One region of the Kribbella sp. NPDC104218 genome, then DNA from elsewhere that is predicted to be linked to it. Evidence: riboswitches for the same ligand, from Rfam matches in the RefSeq annotation. Region 1 holds a riboswitch; each other region holds the start of a gene.
The links. A riboswitch is a leader RNA that binds a small molecule or an ion and turns the genes downstream of it on or off. The one in region 1 is predicted to bind glycine.
Positions count from the first base shown of each region.

Region 2: linked by a shared signal. The riboswitch ahead of ACZ6ZD_RS05890 (L-serine ammonia-lyase) and the one ahead of gcvT (glycine cleavage system aminomethyltransferase GcvT) in region 1 are both predicted to bind glycine.
Region 3: linked by a shared signal. The riboswitch ahead of gcvP (aminomethyl-transferring glycine dehydrogenase) and the one ahead of gcvT (glycine cleavage system aminomethyltransferase GcvT) in region 1 are both predicted to bind glycine.

Region 1 is NZ_JBVJMQ010000003.1:77,564-84,797, reverse strand. It holds gene ACZ6ZD_RS25445 (carboxylesterase/lipase family protein) at 1-1,506, shown strand, start outside; gene ACZ6ZD_RS25440 (hypothetical protein) at 1,503-2,747, opposite strand; gene ACZ6ZD_RS25435 (hypothetical protein) at 2,773-3,531, opposite strand; glycine riboswitch at 3,627-3,722, shown strand; glycine riboswitch at 3,728-3,825, shown strand; gene gcvT (glycine cleavage system aminomethyltransferase GcvT) at 3,890-4,993, shown strand; gene gcvH (glycine cleavage system protein GcvH) at 5,002-5,376, shown strand; gene glyA (serine hydroxymethyltransferase) at 5,378-6,646, shown strand; gene ACZ6ZD_RS25415 (heparinase II/III domain-containing protein) at 6,742-7,234, shown strand, end outside.
Region 2 is NZ_JBVJMQ010000001.1:1,253,218-1,260,451, reverse strand. It holds gene ACZ6ZD_RS05915 (GntR family transcriptional regulator) at 1-448, shown strand, start outside; gene ACZ6ZD_RS05910 (aminopeptidase P family protein) at 522-1,952, shown strand; gene ACZ6ZD_RS05905 (hypothetical protein) at 2,125-2,352, shown strand; gene ACZ6ZD_RS05900 (alpha/beta fold hydrolase) at 2,356-3,744, opposite strand; gene ACZ6ZD_RS05895 (DUF3817 domain-containing protein) at 3,843-4,190, shown strand; glycine riboswitch at 4,188-4,280, shown strand; gene ACZ6ZD_RS05890 (L-serine ammonia-lyase) at 4,361-5,734, shown strand; gene ACZ6ZD_RS05885 (alpha/beta fold hydrolase) at 5,738-6,565, opposite strand; gene ACZ6ZD_RS05880 (hypothetical protein) at 6,627-7,234, opposite strand, start outside.
Region 3 is NZ_JBVJMQ010000003.1:1,312,641-1,319,874, forward strand. It holds gene ACZ6ZD_RS30790 (class I SAM-dependent methyltransferase) at 1-111, opposite strand, end outside; gene ACZ6ZD_RS30795 (IucA/IucC family protein) at 190-1,758, opposite strand; gene ACZ6ZD_RS30800 (serine hydrolase domain-containing protein) at 1,846-3,147, opposite strand; gene gcvP (aminomethyl-transferring glycine dehydrogenase) at 3,175-6,006, opposite strand; glycine riboswitch at 6,081-6,173, opposite strand; gene ACZ6ZD_RS30810 (MerR family transcriptional regulator) at 6,194-6,700, opposite strand; gene ACZ6ZD_RS30815 (bifunctional nuclease family protein) at 7,003-7,234, opposite strand, start outside.

The sequences.
Region 1 (7,234 bases):
GCCCTGGCACTGGCCGTACTGCTCCCCGCACCGGCCGCCCCGCCGTCCGAGCCGCCAATCGCCCGGACCGATCGCGGTGCCGTCCGTGGTATCGATCATGGCGACTACCGCGAGTTCAACGGCATCCCGTACGCCGCACCGCCGCGCCGCTGGCGGGCCCCGCAACCGGCCGCGCGCTGGACCGGCGTCCGCGACGCGACCCGGTTCGGGCCGCGCTGCGCGCAGCTCGAGTCCCCGACCGGGACCAGCGAGACCACAGCCGAGGACTGCCTGTATCTGAACGTGACAGCGCCGAAGCGGCCCGGGCGGAAGCCGGTGATGGTCTGGCTGCACGGCGGCGGCTTCGTCGAAGGCGCCGGTAGCGAGTACGACCCGCGGCGGCTCGCCGTTCGCGGCGGCGTCGTCGTGGTGACGGTCAACTACCGGCTCGGCATCTTCGGCAACTTCGGCTATCCAGGTCTCGACGGCTCCGGCACGTTCGGCCTGGCCGATCAGCAGGCGGCGCTGCGCTGGGTGCAACGCAACGCGGGCGCGTTCGGCGGCGACCCCGGCAACGTGACGCTGTTCGGGCAGTCCGCCGGTGGCCAGAGCATCTGCGCGCACCTCACCTCCCCTGCCGCGGCCGGGCTGTTCCAGCGCGCGATCATCCAGAGCGCGCTTTGTACGACGCCGATCCCGGCCAACGTGCTCGCACCGGGGCTGCCGACCGTCTCCCCCTGGGAAGCGCCGGAAAGTCTGGCTACGCGCGGCCGCGCGGCCGCCGACCGGGTCGGCTGCAGCAACCTCGCTTGTCTGGCCGAGAAGGATCCGGAGCAGCTGATGCCGATCTTCCGGGATTTCGCGGGCCTGTCCTACGGCAGCCGGATTCTCCCGGAGAACCCGGCCGTCGTCCTGCAAGCGGGACGGACGCAGGACGTCCCACTGCTGTCCGGCACGACCCGCGACGAGGGAACCTACCTGCAAGGCATCTACGACGCACTGCTCGGGGAGTTGACCCCGGCGAAGTACGGCGAGTACCTGGACCAGGCGTTCGGCCCGCACGCCGATCGGGTCCGGGCGCGGTACCCGCTCGGGAATCCGAGCCGGACCTGGGCAGCCGTCAGTACCGACAGCGCCTTCGCCTGCCCGACGCTGCGCCGCAATCAGACCTACGCGCGCCACGCGCCGACGTACGCGTACGAGTTCGCCGATCGGACGGCGCCACCGACGCTGCCAGCCGTCGGCTACCCGTACGACGCGTACCACTCGGCCGACGCGCTGTACCTGTTCGACCTCCGGGTGGGCGGAGCGCCCCTCGACGGCGATCAGCGCCGGCTCGCGAACGCGATGCTGGACTACTGGTCTGCCTTCGCGCATACCGGTGACCCGAACACGCCGGCACTCCCCCATTGGCCGCGGTTCCGCCCAGCGGACGACGTCGTCCAGTCGCTCGATCTGCACCTCGGACGGACCGACGTCGCACGCAGTCACCACTGCGGGCTATGGGCAACGATCCCGCTGGATTAGGTCTGCGGGTAAGGAGAATCCGGCAGCCCGAGATTGCGCCAGACGAACCGCGGGATCCCGGCCAGGAACGTCCGCAGGAAGCGGGAGTTGTGCGCGACCAGCGGGTGGCTGTGCTCGCCGGGGCTGAACCAGGCCCAGTCGTCGACGATCTGGAACCCCGACGGCGGGTTGGCCATCAGGAACTCCATCTGGCGCGGGTGGATCACGTCGTAGGCGAACTTCTTGTCCTGCGCGAAGATCCCGAACTGCCGGTTGAAGTCCTCGCTCTCGAAGCTGATCCCACCGCCGAAGCCCCGGCGGCCGACCTGCAGCCACGGCATCCGCGCCGGGAGCTGGAAGCCGAGCATCGCCTCGCTGTGATGCTCGGTCACGGTCCGGGTGGTGGTGCGGCCCTCGGAGTCCGTGCTGGACTCGGTCCGCGTCGTCTTCCAGTGGTGGGTGAAGGCGACGAAGGGCGGGCCGTCGCCGTCCCGGCCGCGGATCACCTCGCTCGTGCGGTGCCCATGGCCCGATCGGGTGATCGGGGTGGTCTGCAGCAGCTGGTCGTCCTCGCCGATCCAGTACCAGTCCGGGTGCTGGTAGAAGGTCAGCCGGGCCTCACGCTCGGGCTGGATCCAGCGGTCCAGCGGAGCCGCATCGATCGCGGCCGCGATCGCGGCGAGCTGCTCCAGCCAGGGGGCGAGGAGCTCGGCGTCCTTGCGCGGCGGGTCGAGGACGACGAGCTGGTCGCCGTCGATGCTCAGGTTCAGCCCGGGCTGCCCGGCGGCCATCGCGTACAGCTGCTCACACAGCTGGGCGGTCAGCACGTCGGTCGCGAACTCGGGCTCCTGGACACCGACCGTCCAACCGGCCCCGAGCTGCGCCGGAACCGGGACCATCGTCGCCATCACGCCGTACCGGGGCTGCGTCTGCCCGCCGGTGATCCACAACTCGGGCAGCCGCCGCGACAGCGTCACCATGCCGACCCAGCCGCCCCAGTGATCGTTGCTGTACTCGATCACCTGGAACGGGCGGCCCTGGCTCGTCGCCCCGGTGATCTGATCGTCCGGCGACCGGGTGAACCCGATGCCGAACGGCGGGTTGCCCAGCCGCGCGACCGCGGCGAACGCCGGCGAGCCGACGAACGTCCAGCCCCGATCCCGCAACGACTTGCGGTAGCGCTCGCGGCGGACCAGCCAGATCACGAACCAGGCCAGTCCGCCCAGGCCGAGCAGCATCAGCGTCCACGCGAAAACCGACATCTGGCGGAACATCGCGACCGTCCTCTCAGTTCGCCGGCGCCGCGGCCGCGGCGATCCGGCGATTCAGGATCTCGGCCAGTACGACGGCTTCGTCGTGCGGCAGGATCCATTCGGTCGCGAGAGTCTGGACGACGAGCGCCGGGCCGGGCGTGCTGACCGGCGTCCGGTCGAGGCGGATCGGGTACTCCAGCTCCTCACCGCCGGCCAGCGTGGTCTCCGACACCTTCAGCACCGAGAGCGGCACGTCCTGGATGTTCTCCCGGGTGTTGTCGCCGTCCGCGCTCTTGGCCCGGACGGTCGCCCGCAGCGTCACTGAGGTGTCGCCGACGGTCAGCCGGAGCCGGTTGATCCCCCGGATCCGGAACGTCAGCTCGTACGGCGTGTCCCCCAGCCCGGCCACCGCGGGCCGGAGCAGCTGACGCTCGCCCCACCGGCCGATCAGGAACCCGATCACGCCGCCGATCGCGGCCGCCGGGACGCAGAACAGCGCCGGGCCGCCGATCACGATCGTCGCGAAGACGCCGAACAGCGCGGCGGTGCTCCCGGTGATCGCGCCGACCGAGGCCCAGCGGTCCGGCTTCCAGCGGCTGCGGTCGCGGAACAGCCAGCCGCCGGCGATCGCCGCGACCGGGATCAGCACCGATTTCCAGTCCACCAGCGCCTGGTCGGCGGACAGGTTGATCGTCACCGTCGCGATCAGGAACAGCACCGGGATCCCGACGTACACGCCCCAGACCACGAGCTGGGCGCGCCGGCTCCGGGCCTCGGCGTCGTTGGCAGTCACCCGCCGACCCAATCACATCAGCGGGTCCGGACGCCGATTGACCCGGCCGCCGGGCACACCCTAGAGTCGGCGGCTCAACCGCATATCGCGCCGTTCGAATCGGGGCGGGAGAGTCCTCATCCATCACGATGAGGCGCCGAAGGAGCAAATCTCCCCAGAATCTCTCAGGCCCAAGCGACCGTTCCGATGAGGCGAACTCTGGAAAGCCGGGTGCCCGCGCAACTGCGGGCGACCCGCACCCACGGTGCAAACCGCCACACCCGGCGGCGAAGCTCTCAGGTACCGATGACAGAGCGGGGAGGTCACCCAGCAGAGGCGTCACGTGTCCGTGACGCCGGACCGAGGGAGCCTCCCAGCCATGACGTCGTCACGTCCAACGCCGCTGCATGCGGAACATCAACGACTCGGTGCGTCGTTCACCGATTTCGCCGGCTGGTCGATGCCGGTGCGCTACACCTCCGACATCGCCGAGCACACCGCCGTCCGGACGGCGGCCGGCCTGTTCGACCTGTCCCACATGGGCGAGCTGGAGCTGACCGGGCCGCAGGTCGCGCAGGCGCTCGACCACAGCCTGGTCGGGCAGCCGTCGAAGATCGGCGCCGGTCGCGCCCGGTACACGATGCTGTGCGCCGCGGACGGCGGCATCCTCGACGATCTGGTCGTCTACCGGCTCGCCGAGGAACACTTCCTGATCGTCGCGAACGCGAGCAACGCGGCCGCCGTCCGGGACGAGCTGGTCGAGCGGATCGCCGGCTTCGACGCCGAGCTGCGCGACACCACGGCTGATTGGACGCTGATCGCCGTCCAGGGCCCCGCGTCCGCCGAGATCGTCGCCACGCTCACCGAGCTGCCGCTGGCCGACCTGAAGTACTACGCGATCTGCGCCGGGACGCTTGCCGAGCGCAACATCCTGCTCGCGCGCACCGGCTACACCGGCGAGGACGGCTTCGAGATCTACTGCCGGCCGGACGACGCCGCCGGGATCTGGACCGCACTCCTGGCGGCCGGCGCTCCGCACGGGCTGTTGCCGGCCGGGCTGGCCTGCCGGGACACGCTTCGGCTCGAGGCCGGAATGCCCCTGTACGGCAACGAGCTGACTGCCGCGACCACGCCGTTCGAGGCCGGGCTCGGCCGGGTCGTTGCCTTCGGCAAAGAGGGTGACTTCGTCGGCCGGGACGCGCTCGCCCGCCGGCGCGACGAGGGCGCGCGGCAGGTGCTCGTCGGCCTCACCTCGGCCGGACGCCGGTCGCCGCGGAGCGGGTACGCCGTCCACGACCCGGAGTCCGGGCGGCAGATCGGCGCGATCACCAGCGGTGCGCCGTCCCCCACCCTCGGTCACCCGATCGCGATGGCCTACGTCGGGGCCGGCTACGACGAGCCCGGCACCCAGCTGCACGTCGACATCCGCGGGACCCACGACGTCGTCGAGGTCGTCGCCCTGCCCTTCTACCGCCGCGCCTAGGAGCTCTCATGTCCGTTCCCACCAACCTGCAGTACACCGCGGAGCACGAGTGGATCGCCGTCGACGGCGACATCGCGACGGTCGGCATCACAGCGTTCGCAGGGGAAGCGCTGGGCGATGTCGTGTACGTCGAGCTGCCCGCGGCCGGCGACGCCGTCCGCGCCGGTGACACCTGCGGCGAGATCGAGTCGACCAAGTCGGTGAGCGATCTGTTCGCGCCGCTCGACGGCGAGATCGCCGAGATCAACGAGGCCGTCGTCGCCGACCCGGGCCTGGTGAACACCGACCCGTACGGCGCGGGCTGGCTGCTGCGGCTGCGGATCACGGGCGAGGTCAGCCTGCTGGACGCCGCCGCCTACACGACCCTGATCGGCGGTGAGTGAGATGCTCGACCAGTCCCTGGCCGCGTTCGATCCGGAGATCCACGCCGCCATCACCGCCGAGCTCGGCCGTCAGCGCGACACCCTCGAGCTGATCGCCAGCGAGAACTTCGCACCGCTCGCGGTGATGGAGGCCCAGGGCTCGGTCCTGACCAACAAGTACGCCGAGGGTTACCCCGGCCGCCGGTACTACGGCGGCTGCGAGCATGTCGACGTCGTCGAGCAGCTGGCCATCGACCGGGCCAAGGCCCTGTTCGGCGCGGGTTTCGCGAACGTCCAGCCGCACTCGGGCGCCCAGGCGAACGCCGCCGCGATGTTCGCGCTGCTCGACCCCGGTGACACGATCCTCGGCCTCGACCTCGCGCACGGCGGGCACCTCACGCACGGTATGCGGCTCAACTTCAGCGGCAAGCTGTACGACGTCGTCGCGTACCACGTCAGTCCGGACGACTTCGCGGTCGACATGGCCGAGGTCGAGCGGCTCGCGCTCGAGCACCGGCCGAAGCTGATCGTGGCCGGCTGGTCGGCGTACCCGCTGCACCTGGACTTCGCCGAGTTCCGGCGGATCGCGGACCTGGTCGGCGCGTACCTGATGGTCGACATGGCGCACTTCGCCGGGCTGGTCGCGGCCGGGCTGCACCCGAGCCCGGTCCCGCACGCCGACGTGGTCACCACGACCACCCACAAGACGCTCGGCGGGCCGCGCGGCGGCGTCATCCTGACCAACCGGGCCGACCTGGCGAAGAAGTTCAACTCCGCGGTCTTCCCCGGGCAGCAGGGCGGTCCTCTGGAACATGTGATCGCCGCCAAGGCGGTCGGGTTCAAGCTGGCGGCGTCGGAGGAGTTCCGCGACCGGCAGCGGCGGACGCTCGAGGGCGCGCAGGCGATCGCGGACCGGCTGCTGGCCGACGACGTCCGCGCGGCCGGGATTACGGTCCTGACCGGAGGGACGCAGGTGCACCTGGTGCTGGTCGACCTGCGCGACTCGGCGCTGGACGGCCAGCAGGCCGAGGATCGGCTGCACTCGGTCGGGCTGACCGTGAACCGCAACGCCGTCCCGTTCGACCCGCGGCCGCCGATGGTCTCGTCTGGGCTGCGGATCGGGACGCCCGCATTGGCGGCCCGCGGGTTCGGGGCGGCCGAATTCGCGGAGGTGGCCGACATCGTCGCAGCGGCTCTGATTCAGGAGCCGAGCGAGTCGTTCACAGCTGAATTGCGTGCGCGCGTCGGCGTCCTGACGGCGAAGTTCCCGCTCTATCCTGCGATCGGCTAGTTCCGAAAAGTCCACTCCGTTTTGGTGCTTCTTGCAACAATTTCACCACTTCGGCACGTCTTGGTCTTTACCGGGGCGGGACGAAGGAGGCTGGGGTGCAAGGACGGCGACGGGCCAAGAGCGCAGTTGGGCTGCTGCTCGGATGTCTGCTGGTGTGCGGGGTGGCGCTGGCGGGCGCGGCGTACTTCCTGCTGCCCAAGGAGCAGTTGCAGACTGCCCCTTTGGGCACGATGGAACCGGAGCGGACGGCGACCGCGGCGCCGGTGAGCACGCCGGCACCGGCCGGCCGGGCGCCGCGCCGGGGGCCGGCCGCCGCCGGGTACGCCTGCCCGGGGTTCAGCGGGATCCAGACCAAGGTCTCGCTGCCCCTGGTCCTCGAGGAGAAGTTTGCCTGGGGCAACCACCCGGCGACCAAGGTCGGTGACGGCAAGGGCAACATCCGCTGGGACGCGGACCCGTTCAAGGATCCGAGCTGGCACCTGTGGCTGCACTCGCTGCGCTGGCTCGGCAACGGCGTCTACGGCGCCGACCGGGGGAACCGGCAGGCCCTGGACAAGACCCTCGCGATCGCGAAGGACTGGGTGCGCG
Region 2 (7,234 bases), on a different contig from region 1:
GGAGCTCGACGAGCACGACGTCGTCGACCTCTACCGGCTGCGCCGGGTGCTCGAGGTGGACGTCGTCCGCGGCCTGGCCGACCGCGAGCCGGAGCTGCCGGCCGCGCGGCTCGAGCCGCTGCTGGCCGACGTCGAAGCCGCCGAGGCCGCCGCACTCGCCGACCGCTGGGCCGCCGTCGGCACGGCGAACATGCGCTTCCACCAGCACCTGATCGGGCTGGCCGACAGCGCCCGGATGGACGCGATGACCGGCCGGTTGCTCGCCGAGCTGCGGCTGCTCTTCCACGTGATCGCCGCGCCGCGCGAGCTGCACGAGCCGTACATCGCCCGTAACCGTGCGCTTTTCGAGTTGCTGGAGGCTCGGAAGTACGCCGAAGCGGCCACCGAGCTGCACCAGTACCTGACCGACTCCGAGGTCGCCATCCTGGCTGCGTTCCGAAGCCGTTAAAGGCTTGCTTTCGCCCGCCGGGACCTGCGTTGATGAGGTGTACAGCCGTCAGCAGCCCAGGGGAGCGCAGCGCATGACCGAGGAAGAGCGGACCGACCCGACGCCCAAGTCCTACCGCCCGATCGACGCCAAGGGTTTCCGCGAGTCCATCGCGCGCGGCTGGGGGCCGGTCGATCGCTCGATCAGCGTGCCCGCCGGTCTGGCCGAGGCAGCCGCCGAGCACCGGCGCCGGCTCAGTGCGGCGCTGCCGGGCCGGCGGATCGCGCTCGCGGCCGGCCGGGCGCCGGTGCGCTCGAACGACACCGACTACGACTTCCGCGCCGACAGCGATTTCGTCTGGCTGACGGGGTGCCAGGCCGAGGGCGCCGTCCTGGTGCTGTCGGCCGACGGCGACGCGACGCTGTACCTGCGCGAGACCGCCGGGCCGGAGGAGGCCGACTTCTTCGCGAACGCGCGGGACGGCGAGCTCTGGATCGGCCCGGTGCCCGGCCTGAAGGACTGGTCGGACGCGCTGCAGATCGCCTGCCGGCCGATCGAGGAGCTGGCCTCGGCTGTCCGCGGCGCGGTTCCGTACATGCTGTCGGTGCCCGGCGTGGAGCCGATGCTGGATGCGCTCGTGCAGACGTCGCCGTACGACGGGAACGCGCTGCGCCAGAGCCTGGCCGAGCTGCGCCGGATCAAGGACGACTGGGAGCTGGAACAGCTGCGCGAGGCCGTGGCGGCTAGCGTGGTCGCCTTCGAGGACGTCGCGCGCGAGCTGCCGGAGGCGATTCGCGGCGGCGGCGAGCGCTGGTTGCAAGGCACCTTCGACCGGCGCGCCCGGACGCTGGGCAACGGCGTCGGCTACGCCTCGATCGTTGCTGCTGGCAAGCATGCCCCGGTGCTGCACTGGGTGCGGAACGACGGCGCCGTCAACGAGGGCGACGTGATCCTGCTGGACGCCGGTGTCGAGACCCGCACGCTCTACACCGCCGATGTGACGCGGACGTTCCCGGCGACCGGCGAGTACACCGCGGCCCAACGTCAGGTCCACGACCTGGTGCACAAGGCGCAGCTCGCGGCGTTGGGCGCGGTCAAGGCCGGAGCGCCGTACCGGGCCTTCCAGTACGAGGCGATGGTCGTGCTGGCCGAAGGACTGCGGGACTGGGGCATCCTCGATGTGTCGATCGACGAGCTGCTCGGGCCGGACGGCCAGCAGCACCGCCGGTTCATCGTCTGCGGCACCGGGCATTACATCGGCCTCGACGTCCACGACTGCGACGCGGCCCGCCCGGAGACCTACTTCGCCGGTGATCTCGAGGCCGGGATGGCGCTCGCGGTCGAGCCGGGGCTGTACTTCCACCCGAACGACGAGACCGTCCCGCCCGAGTTGCGCGGGATCGGGATCCGGATCGAGGACAACGTCGTCGTGCACTCCGACCGGCTGGAGATCCTCACCGAGGCGCTGCCGATCACCACCGACGGGCTCGAGGCGTGGACCAAGCAGTGTCTTAACGGACAGTAGTCAATCGATCACTTAAAATTAGTAGTCACGTGCGGTAACGCAAACCGGTCGCCGCACGATGTAGTCGTCGGGGAGGGTCGAACTCGGCCCGGCGCGTGACAGTGGGGGGCCGCGGTCACGCGCCGGCCGGATTCGGATTCCGGATCAGGGGAGATCCAACGGGGGAGCCGTGATGAACCTACGAGTGCGAGTCGTCCACTACGGCCCGGCGCACTGGTACGCCGATATCGACGACGCGGACGACCCGCAGCCCGACGATCCGTTCTGGTATGTCGATCGCTGCCGGACGCAGGCCCAGGCGCTCGACGCCGCCTGCACCGAGCTGAGCGCCTTGTCGAAGCGCGCTCGCCGGGGCGATCACCTGCACCGGGTTCTCGAGATCACCGGCGTCGCGGTCTGAGGTTCAGCCGGTCGGCTGGACGGCGGCACACGTCGTCCCCCGCTTCGGCACCGTGCGATCGATGAGGTAGCTGTCGACCGCCGACTGCATGCACGCGCTCTTGTTGTAGCTGCCGTGTCCCCAGCCCGCGTAGGTGAGTAGGACGCCGTGCCGGCCGAGCTGGCGCTCGACGCTCCGGGCCATCGGGTACGCCGTCGCGGGGTCGTGCAACGCGTTCGCGAGCAGGATCGGCGTACTCAGGTTGCGGACGTTGAGGCGATGCTGCGGGTTGTTGGCCTTGGGTGCGCCCAGGCAGACCGAGACGGCCATCAGCTGGCCGGGGTACGGCATGTCCGGGTTCTTGTCGGCGATCCGGTTCAGCAGCCTCGCGTAGTCGCGGTAGTTGGTGACGCGCAGGTTCCAGTCCTGGCAGAACGGGATGAAAGTGTGCGCGGTCAGCGCGGCGGATTGTTTGCTGAGGGCAAGGTTTTTCAGCGAGTCGGCGAGAGCGTTCCACTGCGGTCCGTAAAGCATCCGGAAGGTGCTGAAACTGAGCTGGAACGGGTTGCCGGCCCGGGCCAGCGCATCGGCCCAGACAGCCCGGACGTCCTGACCGTGCAGGGCACAGGACGGCGTCCGGTCGCACCATTTCACGAACTCGTCGAACGAGTCCTGGACGCCGGCGGCCTGGACGTCGAGGAACTGGCGCGGCCCGGCCAGGCTGTGGTCGAGCACGCTCTCCAGGACCATCGCCCGGACGTTGCGCGGGTAGGTCTCGGCGTACTGGGCGCCGAGCTGGGTCCCGTACGAGCTGCCGTGGAAGGAGATCTGGCGTTCGCCGAGGGCGCGGCGGATGGCGTCGACGTCCCGGACGGTTTGCCAGGTGTCGACGTGGTCGTAGAGCGGGCCGGTGTGCTCGCGGCAGTCGGCGGCGAGGCGGCGGTTGAAGTCGAGGGTCGCGGTGAACTCCGCGGCGCTCTTGATGATCGGGGACGGCATCGCGGCCATCAGCTCGGCCGAGCACTTCACCGGGTTGCTGCGGCCGATGCCGCGCGGGTCGAAGCTGACGATGTCGAAGCGGTCCTGCAGTTGCGGGCTGAAGCGGCTGATCCCGGTCTTGATCCGGTCGACGCCGGAGTCCCCTGGGCCGCCGGGCCCGAAGACGAGGACGCCGAGGCGCTGCTGCTTCGCCGTCCGGCGGGCGATCTCGAACCCGAAGGTCGGACCGTTCGGGTTCCGCCAGTCGACCGGCAGCCGCAGCGTCGCGCATTCGGAACCCTGGACGACCGCGGGGTCGTCCTTGCCCTCGGCCACGCAGTCCTTCCACTGCACGGCGGCCGAGGCCGGGAGGACGGTGAGGCTGGAAGCGGCGACGGTCAGGGCGACAGTCCACGCGAGTGCTCTGGGTCTCATTTCCTCGAGTCTTCGGTAATCGCTTGCTCGCGGGCATCGGGGAACGCCCCCTGGACCACCCCGGTTGTCGTTTGAGGGGCTTGTTAGGGTCGGGCGCGATGACACACTCACGGTGGTTCCGGGTGGTGGCGATCGCCGAGGCGGTCTCCTGGACAGGCCTGCTGATCGGCATGCTGTTCAAGTACGTGCTGTCCGACAACGAGATCGGGGTCAAGATCTTCGGCCCGATCCACGGCGGCATCTTCGTCGTCTACGTGCTCACGGTGCTGCTCGTCCGCGGCCCGCTGCGCTGGTCCTGGCCGGTCACGCTGGTCGCGCTGGCCGCGAGTGTTCCGCCGCTGTTCACCTGGTTCTTCGAGATCTGGGCAGTGCGGACCGGCCGGATTGACGGCGGCCAGCAGGCCGCCGTACCGTCGCGTGCGGAAGCTAATTCAACAGCCGCATGAACCCGTGCGGGAGAGACCTGGGCTCGACCCGGGCGCCGTAGGAGCAACTCTCCCCAAGAATCTCTCAGGCACCTTCACCGTACGGGCGAGGCACCTCTGGAGGACATCGGTCCAACAGAGTGGGGAGGACACCACTCGGTCAACGACGACCGGAAGGGACCTCCACACGGATGGCGATCAGTGTTTTCGACCTGTTCAGTATCGGGATCGGCCCGTCGAGCTCACACACCGTGGGCCCGATGCGAGCGGCCCGGACGTTCGTCCACGGGCTGGTGGCCGACGGCCTGTTGACCGCGACCACCCGGGTCGAGTCGCAGCTGTTCGGCTCGCTCGGCGCGACCGGGCACGGCCACGGCAGTAACAAGGCGGTGCTGCTCGGTCTCGAGGGCGAGGACCCGGAGACCGTCGCCACGCACTCCGTCGACGCCCGCGTGGAGACCATCCGCGAGCGCGGCCGGCTGCGGCTCAACGGGACGCACGAGATCGCGTACGACGACAACACCGACCTGATCATGCACCGGCGTAAAGCCCTGCCGTACCACCCGAACGGGATGTCGTTCCTGGCCCGCGGGGCCGACGGCGCCGTCCTGCGGGAGCGGACGTACTACTCGGTCGGCGGCGGGTTCGTCGTCGACGAGAACGCCGCCGCGGGGGACCGGATCGTCCCGGACACGACCGTGCTGAAGTACCCGTTCCGGACCGGCGCGGAGTTGCTCGACCGGTGCCGCGAGTCCGGGCTGTCGATCAGCGAGGTGATGCTCGCCAACGAGCTCGCCTGGCGGACCGAGGAGGAGATCCGCGCCGGCCTGCTGCACATCTGGCAGGTCATGCAGGACTGCGTGCAGGAGGGGTGTGAGACCGAGGGCGTCCTGCCCGGCGGGCTCAAGGTCCCGCGGCGCGCGCACCTGCTGCACACCAAGCTCACCCGCGACCCCTGGTCGGTCGACCCGCTCAAGGTGATGGACTGGGTGAACCTGTTCGCCCTCGCCGTCAACGAGCAGAACGCCTCCGGCGGCCGCATCGTCACCGCCCCGACCAACGGCGCGGCCGGCATCATCCCCGCCGTCCTGCACTACTACCGCCGCTTCGTGCCGGGCGCGACCGAGGACGGCGTCGTCCGCTTCCTGCTCGCCGCGGCCGCGATCGGCGTCCTCTACAAGGAGAACGCCTCGATCTCCGGCGCCGAGGTCGGCTGCCAGGGCGAGGTCGGCTCGGCCTGCTCGATGGCCGCCGCCGGCCTCTGCGAAGTCCTCGGCGGCACCCCCGAACAGGTCGAGAACGCCGCCGAGATCGCCATGGAACACAACCTCGGCCTCACCTGCGACCCGGTCGGCGGCCTCGTCCAGATCCCCTGTATCGAACGCAACGCCATGGCCTCGGTCAAAGCCATCAACGCCGCCCGGATGGCCATGCACGGCGACGGCGTCCACGTCGTCACCCTCGACAAAGTCATCAAGACCATGCGCGAAACCGGCGCCGACATGAAGATCAAGTACAAGGAGACCTCCCGCGGCGGCCTCGCCGTCAACGTGATCGAGTGCTGATCCTCAGCCTTTGGTGGTTTCGAGGATGGTTCGGGTGATCAGGGGTGGGTCGTCGTTCATGGGGACGTGGCCGCAGTTGAGGAGGGGGACGGAGCGGGCCTTGGGTAGTTGGAGGTGGGCTCGGGCGGCTTGGATGGGGAGGAGGATGCGGTCGTGGGTGCCCCAGGCGATGGTGACGGGGACGGCGGGGACGTCGCCGTGGAAGGTTTCGCCGGCTCGGGCGTGAGCGGCGACGCGTTCGAAGGCGGGGGCGTCGCGGAGGGCGCGGGATTCGGCGACGACGGCTTCGGGGGCGCGGAGGGCCGGGCGGTGGTAGATGGTGCCGGTGAGGACGCGGCGGCCGGCGGGGGTGCGGGAGAGGCGGCGTACGGTCGGTTCGGGGGTACGGCGGGCGACGCGGCGCAGGTTGGTGAGGAGGCTGATCGCCCAGCGGTTCTCGCGGGGTGACCAGAAGCCGGCCGGGGAGAGCGCGGTGACGGTGCGGGCCAGCTCGAGCTGGCCGAGGCGGAGCGCGACCAGGCCGCCGAGGGAGTTGCCGACGACGTGCGGCCGATCGACGTCGAGGGCCCGGCAGAGCGCGTCGACGGTGTAGGCGAAGCTGTCGAGCTCGTCCGGGACGCCGTCCGGGACGTCGGGGGAGGCGCCGAAACCGGGGAAGTCGAGCGCGATCACGTCGTGGTGCTCGGCCAGCTCGTCGATCACCGGGTCGTAGGCCTGCCAGTGGTGGCCGATCCCGTGCAGCAGCACCAGCGGTTCGCCGGCGCCCTTGCGGTGGTAGGCGACCTCGACCCCAGGGACCCCGGCCACGGTGACCGTCGCGGTTGCGCTCATGACCTCATCGTGACCGCGGGACGGCGTCCTGTCATCGTGACATGGCCGATGTCACATAACCCTAATACGCTTCCACCGACTTGGTCGGCGCGTTACCGGAGACGGTGCGCTGCAGGTCGATCTTCCACGACTTGTCCGCGCCGAACGCCTGCTCGAACTTCTGGAACGAGCACCCGGTCGCGAACTGCCGCCGCTCCGAGCTCCACTCCGCGCCGCTCTTGTAATACAGGTGGTACGGCCCGCCGATCCGCGTGATCGCGGCCGCCTTCCCGGCCCGGATGTAGGTCATCACGTGCGGCTCCCGCGGCGGCTTCCCGTCCGAGACGACCGAGATCGCGACATCCTTCGACGTCCCGTTGGTGATCTCCAGCCGCCCGGTCCCGGCCTCGCCGCGCCGGACGACGGTCGCGCCGTTCGCCGGCCGCTCGGCCACCGGCGCCTTCCCCGGGTTCGGCAGGCTGCCGCCGAAGACCAGCTCGCGCGCCGTCAGCGCCTTGAACGCGGGCTGCAGATCGGCCCGCAGCTGCCGCTGCACCTTCTCCGAGGTGTACGCGCCGCCACCACAGCGCGCATCCAGCTCGGCCTGTTCCGAATCGGCCAGCCGGTACGCGGCGACCCCGATCCGATCCTGCAACAGCTGATGGACGCCGCTCAGCCGCGCGGCGACCG
Region 3 (7,234 bases), 1.2 Mb from region 1:
CCAGCGGACGGCCGCCGACGGCTCCGCCCCGTGCAGCTGCGGATGGCGCGCATACGCCGCCTCCCAGCGATCCTGCTGAGCCCGTGCGAGCTCGACGTGTCCAGTATTCATGGTGCTCCCCGTGGTCGTCCCACCGATCTGGACGATCGGCAGACCGCGCCAGCCTACGTCACCGGCCCGGGGCGCGGGTCAGGCCGTGAGCGGGTTCGGGGCGAGGAGGTCGGGTTTGCACGGCAGAGTGTCCGCTGTGAGCCAGCGGCGGGCCAGGCGGTCGCCGTCCGGTCCGGCCGCCTGCAGGAGCGGCAGCGAAAGGATCAGGCGATCGCGGACGACGTCGAGCAGTTCCGACTCGTCGGCGATGCCATCCGCGGCCAGACAGCCCACTACGGCCAGCGCCTGGTTGTGGAGCAGGTTGCAGGTGAGCAGGTCGTCGACGTCCTGGTCGTCGGTCACCACCAGAGCCGAGTCCCGCAGCCCGGTGACGGCCAACAGACCGCGCAGGTACGACGAAGCGAGGTAGTAGCCCTGGTTGTCGCGGTACGCGCCGCCCTTGATCCGGCCGAGGCCGTCGAGCCGGACCAGCGTGTTCTGGCCGTGGGCTTCGAGGCCGATGCCGGTCTCGGCGTACAGGTGCAGCATCGGGATGAGGACGTGGTCGATGTACGCCGCCACCCAGGCGCTCGGGTCGTCGCCGGCGTACTCGCTGAGTCGGCTGATCCGATCCGGGCGCGGGGCGACCAGACCGGCCAGACAGGCGTAGCTGTTGACGTCGTGCGGTACCTCGCGGACGGCGACGTCCAGGCCGGTCAGCGTCGGACCGCCTTCGTCGAGAGCGATCCAGGCCGGGTCGCGGACGATCGTGAACCGCGGGTGCGCCGTCGCCGTACCGGCGTTGTAGGCGGCGTCGAGAAGCCGGTAGATCTCCACACCGCGGCGCAGCTCGGTCGGAGTCGACTCGCGGCTCGTGTCGGTGACGCGGAGGCCGAGCGAGAGTTTGAGCATGACCGGCAGGTCCGGGTGGTAGAGCGTGCGCAGACTCGACGTCGGGTACCACTGCGCGCCGTGCGGGCCCAGCTCCCGGACCCGGCCGTCCGCGATCAGTTTGGCTACCCGCGGGCGCTGCACCAGCGCGGCCGCCTGCCACGGGTGGGCCGGGATCAGCACCCGGCCCCCCGACGGAGTGATACCGGCCAGCGCGCCCATCAGCTGCACAGCGTCCAGTCCCTGCAGCGAGGGCGCGCCGGCCACCTGGTCCGAGGACACCAATTCGGTGTCGGCCTCGAACCAGTGCACTGCGAAACGGCCGCCGAGCTCCGGCGAGTACCTCGCCAGCTCGGCGCCGCTCAGTCCGTCCCGGCTCTTCGGCGCCGGGTGGTTCAGTTGCCCGAACAGGAGCCCCTGCTCGATTTCCAGGAAGCGGCCCGGCCCGCGGTCGCACTCCCCCGCGGAGACGAACCGGGCGACGTTGCGCACGGACTCCGCCGTCCGCGCCACCAGGTCGTCGACATCAGCCGGATCGGCGCCGGCCGACAGCACGCGGACCAGCACCTCGGGCGCGGGCGGCACGCCGTCCACCAGGATGCCGGTGAACTGGTGCCAGCCGGTCCGCGACGCGTGCTCGACGCGCGCAGTCACCGTCGCCGCACCGGCCGTCAACCGCAGGACGCCGAACGCCACCGGCACGCCGGCCTCCCGCGTGTACCACCGCAGAATCGCGTTCAGATGCGCCGCAACAGCCGTCTCGGTCGACGAGGTCACGCCCACTCTCCCTGGTAAGGCAACGCTTACTTAGGGAACCCTAACTAGAAACGGCCGCCGTGACCAGCCGGACGCGCGTGGTCATCCTCACTCGCCGTACGGCGTCCTGGTCAGCACGAAGGTGGCCAGGTCGAGGTGAGCGATCGCGTCGCCGCGCCGGACCACCCGCAACCGCTCACCGGCGAAGTACCCGTCCCGGCCGCGATACACATCCGGCTCGACCGGCGAGAACCGCGTCGACATCACGCCCGTCATCTGCAGGATGCCGGCCACGACCGAGAACGTCAGCGGGCTGTTTCCCCAGTACCAGTGGCCGAGCAACTCGTGGCCCTGGGCAAGCTCCGGCTCCGGCATCCACTCCGGCGCGACCGCCGGCTCGTACTTGACCAGCGTCGTCAGCAGCTCGGTCGCGACCGAGGTGACCCGCCCGCTCGTCGCGTTCCCGAGGGTGACCGCGCCGATCCGGCGCGCACGGTCGACGAACAGCCCGGCCAGGAAGCCGGGCATCGAGCCGGTGTGCCCGACGAACAGATGCGGGTCGTCGGCGATCAGCCGCAACCCGAGCCCGTACGACGCCGTCAGCGCCTCGCGCGGATCGGCCGCGGCCGGCGCCGCCATCTCCTCGATCGTCTCCCGGCTGAGCACCTCGGCGACCGGATCGATCAGGAACCGCGCGTACTTCGCCAGATCCTCGACCGTGCTCCACAGCTGCCCGGCCGCCGCCATCGCGCCCGCGTCGTACGCCGGCTCCTCGACCAGCTGCCCGCTGAACGGATGCACCGAGAACCCCTGTGCCGCCGCGCCGAACGGGAAGTACGACGTCCGCCGCATCTCCAGCGGATCGAGGATGCGCCGCTGCACCAGGTCGAGCCAGGACGCGCCGCGCACCCGGGCCACGATCTCGGCCAGCAACCCGTAGCCGAGGTTGGAGTAGTGATGCCGCCGATCAGCCGGGCCGACCGCGTGCGACTCGTCCATCGCCGCGACCAGCTGCTCGAACGAGACCCCCGGGTTGCGCTCCCACCACGGGCCGACCGGCTCGGCGTTCATCCCGCCCGAGTGCGCCAGCAGGTTCCGCACGGTCAGCTCACCGAACGCGATCCCGGGCAGATACTTGCCCACGGCATCGTTCAGCGCGAGCAGCCCCTCGTCCCGGCACTGCAGCACCAGGATCGCGGTCAGCGTCTTGGTGATCGACCCGATCCGGTACTGCACGTTCGGCCCCGGCTCGAGCCCGTGCGCGGTGGCGAACCGCCCGCGCGCACCCGTCCAGACCAGCTGTCCGTCCCGCACCACCCCGGCCGCCAGCGACGGCACTCTGGTCTCACTCTGAGCGGCAGCGACCGCGGCGTACAGGGCGGCCGCGGTGTCGGGACGGACATCAGTCATAGGACCGAACTCTAATTCGAACCGGGCTTACTCGAAGGCCTCCGGGGAGGGGCAGGAGCAGATCAGGTTCCGGTCGCCGTAGGCGCCGTCGATCCGGCGCACCGGCGGCCAGTACTTCGAGGCGCGGTCGACCGACTGCGGGAAGGCCGCCTCCTCGCGGGTGTAGGCGTGCTCCCACTTGTCGTTGATGACCGAGGCCGCGGTGTGCGGCGCGTTCACCAGCGGGTTGTCGTCGGCCGGCCACTCGGCCGCGGCGACGCGGTCGATCTCGTGCCGGATGGCGATCATCGCGTCGCAGAACCGGTCCAGCTCGCCGAGGTCCTCGGACTCGGTCGGCTCGACCATCAGCGTGCCCGCGACCGGGAACGACATCGTCGGCGCGTGGAAGCCGTAGTCGACCAGCCGCTTGGCGACGTCGTCGACGGAGATGCCGGTCTCCTTCGTCATCGGGCGCAGGTCGAGGATGCACTCGTGCGCGACCAGGCCGTTCTCCCCGGTGTAGAGCACCGGGAAGACGTTCTCGAGCCGCTTGGCGACATAGTTCGCGGTCAGGACGGCGTTCTTCGTCGCGGCGGTCAGGCCCTCGCCGCCCATCATCCGGATGTAGGCCCAGGAGATCGCCAGGACGCCGGCCGAACCGAAGGGCGCGGCGCTGATCGGGCCGACGCCGGACTCCGGCCCGGCCTGGTCGAGCAGCGGGTGGTTCGGCAGGTACGGCGCCAGGTGCGCGGCGACCGCGACCGGGCCGACGCCCGGACCGCCGCCGCCGTGCGGGATGCAGAACGTCTTGTGCAGGTTCAGGTGGCTGACGTCGCCGCCGAACTCACCCGGCTTGGCCAGGCCGAGCAGGGCGTTCAGGTTCGCGCCGTCGACGTACACCTGGCCGCCGTGGTCGTGGACGATCTGGCAGACCTCGGTCACGCTCTCCTCGTACACGCCGTGCGTGGACGGGTAGGTGATCATGATCGCGGCCAGCTTGTCCGCGTGCTCGTCGGCCTTGGCGCGCAGGTCGGCCAGGTCGATCGTGCCGTCTTCGTTGCCCTTGACGACGACCACCTTCATCCCGGCCATCACGGCCGAGGCGGCGTTGGTGCCGTGCGCGCTGGACGGGATCAGGCAGACGTTGCGGCCCTCGTCGCCCTGGGCCCGGTGGTAGCCGCGGATCGCGAGCAGCCCGGCCAGCTCACCCTGGGAGCCGGCGTTCGGCTGGATGGAGACCTTCGCGTAGCCGGTCACCTCGGCCAGCCAGCGCTCCAGCTGGCTGATCAGCTTCACGTAGCCGGCGGCGTCCTCGATCGGGGCCAGCGGGTGCATGTCGGCGAACTCCGGCCAGGTGACCGCCTCCATCTCGGTGGTCGCGTTCAGCTTCATCGTGCAGGAGCCGAGCGGGATCATGCCGCGGTCGAGCGCGTAGTCCTTGTCGGAGAGCTTGCGCAGGTAGCGCAGCATCGACGTCTCCGAGCGGTGCGTGTTGAAGACCGGGTGGGTCAGGTACTCCGACGTCCGCGCGACCGCGACGGCCGGGGCCGCGAGCGTGTCGTCGTACTGGACGCCGAAGGACTGGCAGACCCGGGTCAGCGCGGCGACATCGGTCTTCTCGTCACAGGAGATGCCGACGTGGTCCGCGTCCACCTCGCGCAGCCAGATGCCGTTCTGCCGGGCGGCGTCGACGACGTCCGCGGCGGCGCCCGGGACGCGGGCCAGGACGGTGTCGAAGAAGTCGCCGTGGACGACCTCGACGCCACCGGCGCGCAGCGACGCGGCCAGCTTGCCCGCGTAGTCGTGGACGCGGTTCGCGATCGCCTTCAGCCCGTCGGGACCGTGGTAGACGGCGTACATCGACGCGACGACGGCCAGCAGGACCTGCGCCGTACAGATGTTGGACGTCGCCTTCTCGCGGCGGATGTGCTGCTCACGCGTCTGCAGCGCCAGCCGGTACGCCGGGGCGCCGTCGGAGTCGACCGAGACGCCGACCAGGCGGCCGGGCAGCGAGCGCTCCAGCCCGGCGCGGACCGACATGAAACCGGCGTGCGGGCCGCCGTAGAACAGCGGGACGCCGAACCGCTGCGACGAGCCGATGACGATATCCGCCCCGGCCTCCCCCGGCGCCTCGAGCAGGGTCAGCGCGAGCAGGTCGGAGGCGACCGCGACGAGCGTGTCCTGCGCGTGCGCGGCCTCGATCAGCGGCTTCAGGTCGCGGACGACGCCGCCCGAGCCCGGGTACTGGACGAGGAAGCCGAAGAAGTCGCCCTGCGGCAGGCCGTCGGTGGTGTCCGCGACGACGACCTCGATCCCGAGCGCCTCGGCGCGGGTCTCGACGACCGCGATGGTCTGGGCGAAGGTGTCGGCGTCGACCAGGAAGCGGTTCGACTTGCTCTTGCGGTTCGACCGGTGCGCCAGGGTCATGGCTTCGGCCGCCGCGGTGCCCTCGTCGAGCAGCGACGCGTTCGCGGTCGGGAGACCGGTCAGGTCGGAGACGACGGTCTGGAAGTTCAGCAGCGCCTCGAGGCGGCCCTGGGAGATCTCCGGCTGGTACGGCGTGTACGCCGTGTACCAGGCCGGGTTCTCGACCAGGCGGCGGACGATCACCGACGGCGTGAACGTGCCGTAGTAGCCCTGGCCGATCATCGAGGTGGCGACGTTGTTACGGGCGGCGAGCTGGCGCAGCTCGGTCAGCGCGTCCACCTCGGACGCCGGCTCCGGCAGCCGCAGCGGCTCCGCGATCCGGATCGAATCCGGGACGGCGGCGTCCACGAGCGCGTCGACGTCGGCGTACCCGAGCAGCTGGACCATCCGGGCGACCTCATCGGGGCGCGGCCCGATGTGCCGGTCGGCGAAGATGGCTGATATTTCGGTCATCAAGAGGCTCCGTTGCTAGTCGCTTCCGGTGGCCTCCCCCTCTGTCACGGCGCGGACGCACGCTTCAGAGTCGCCTGACGCACCCGGTCCATGGGCCTGAGAGGTTCCGGGGAGGAATTGCCCCTTCGGCGCCCGCTGGATGAACGGGACTCTCCCGAGTGCGGTGAACAGCTGGAACGAGGGTACCTCAGCCGGTCATGCGAGCCCGGCGGCGGGCGGCCAGCTCGTCGCTGGCGTGGCTCTCGCCGTCGTCCTCGCCGTGACCGTCGGCGCGCTCGGTCGGCAGCTCGGACAGCGAGCCCTCGACCTCACGCCAGACGCCGCCGAGCGCGATACCGAAGACGCCCTGGCCGCCGGCCAGCAGGTCGATGACCTCGTCCGGCGAGGTGCACATGTACACCGAGGCGCCGTCGCTCATCAGCGTGATCTGGGTCAGATCGTCGATCCCGCGCTTGCTCAGGTGGGCGATCGCCGTCCGGATCTGCTGCAGCGAGATCCCGGCGTCCAGCAGGCGCTTGATCACTTTCAGCAACAGGACGTCACGGAAACCGTACAGCCGCTGCGTCCCCGAGCCGGTCGCGGGGCGAACCGACGGGGAGACCAGGCCGGTGCGCGCCCAGTAGTCGAGCTGACGGTAGGTGATCCCGGCCGCGGCGCAGGCCGTCGGCCCGCGGAAGCCGACATCCTCGGGCATCGGCCGCAGATCGTCGTCGAAGAGCAGACCCTGCACGCCGGCAGTGGCGGCCGCCGCGGCTCGTGCTTCGGACGTGGTCTGCGCCGTCAGATCCGTGTCGCCGGTGCGTGTCACGCCTGAGCCTCCCTGGATACCGACTGGAACGAGTTACCTCCGTGGAGTTACCGCACCCCACAACTCCTTCACGGTAAGCCGCCGACCTGGGAGGGTCAACGACAACCGCTCCGAGCCGCTAGCGTGTCGCGACTCCCACACGAATCGTTACCTTCCCGGTCTTGCCGGTACCCAAGGCCGAAACGTGCTCAGCTCTTGTCGAAATCCTCGGGGGTGACCTGGTCGAGGAACTCGCGGAAGCGCTCGACCTCCTCTTCCTCCTCGACCTCGTCGGCGCCGCCCTCGCTGTCCGGGACCGGGATCCCGGCCTCGGCGAGGATCTCCTCGGTGCAGTACACCGGCGTCCCGGTGCGCAGGGCGAGGGCGATCGAGTCCGACGGGCGGGCGGAGATCTCGGTCTTGTCGTCGAAGACCAGGACC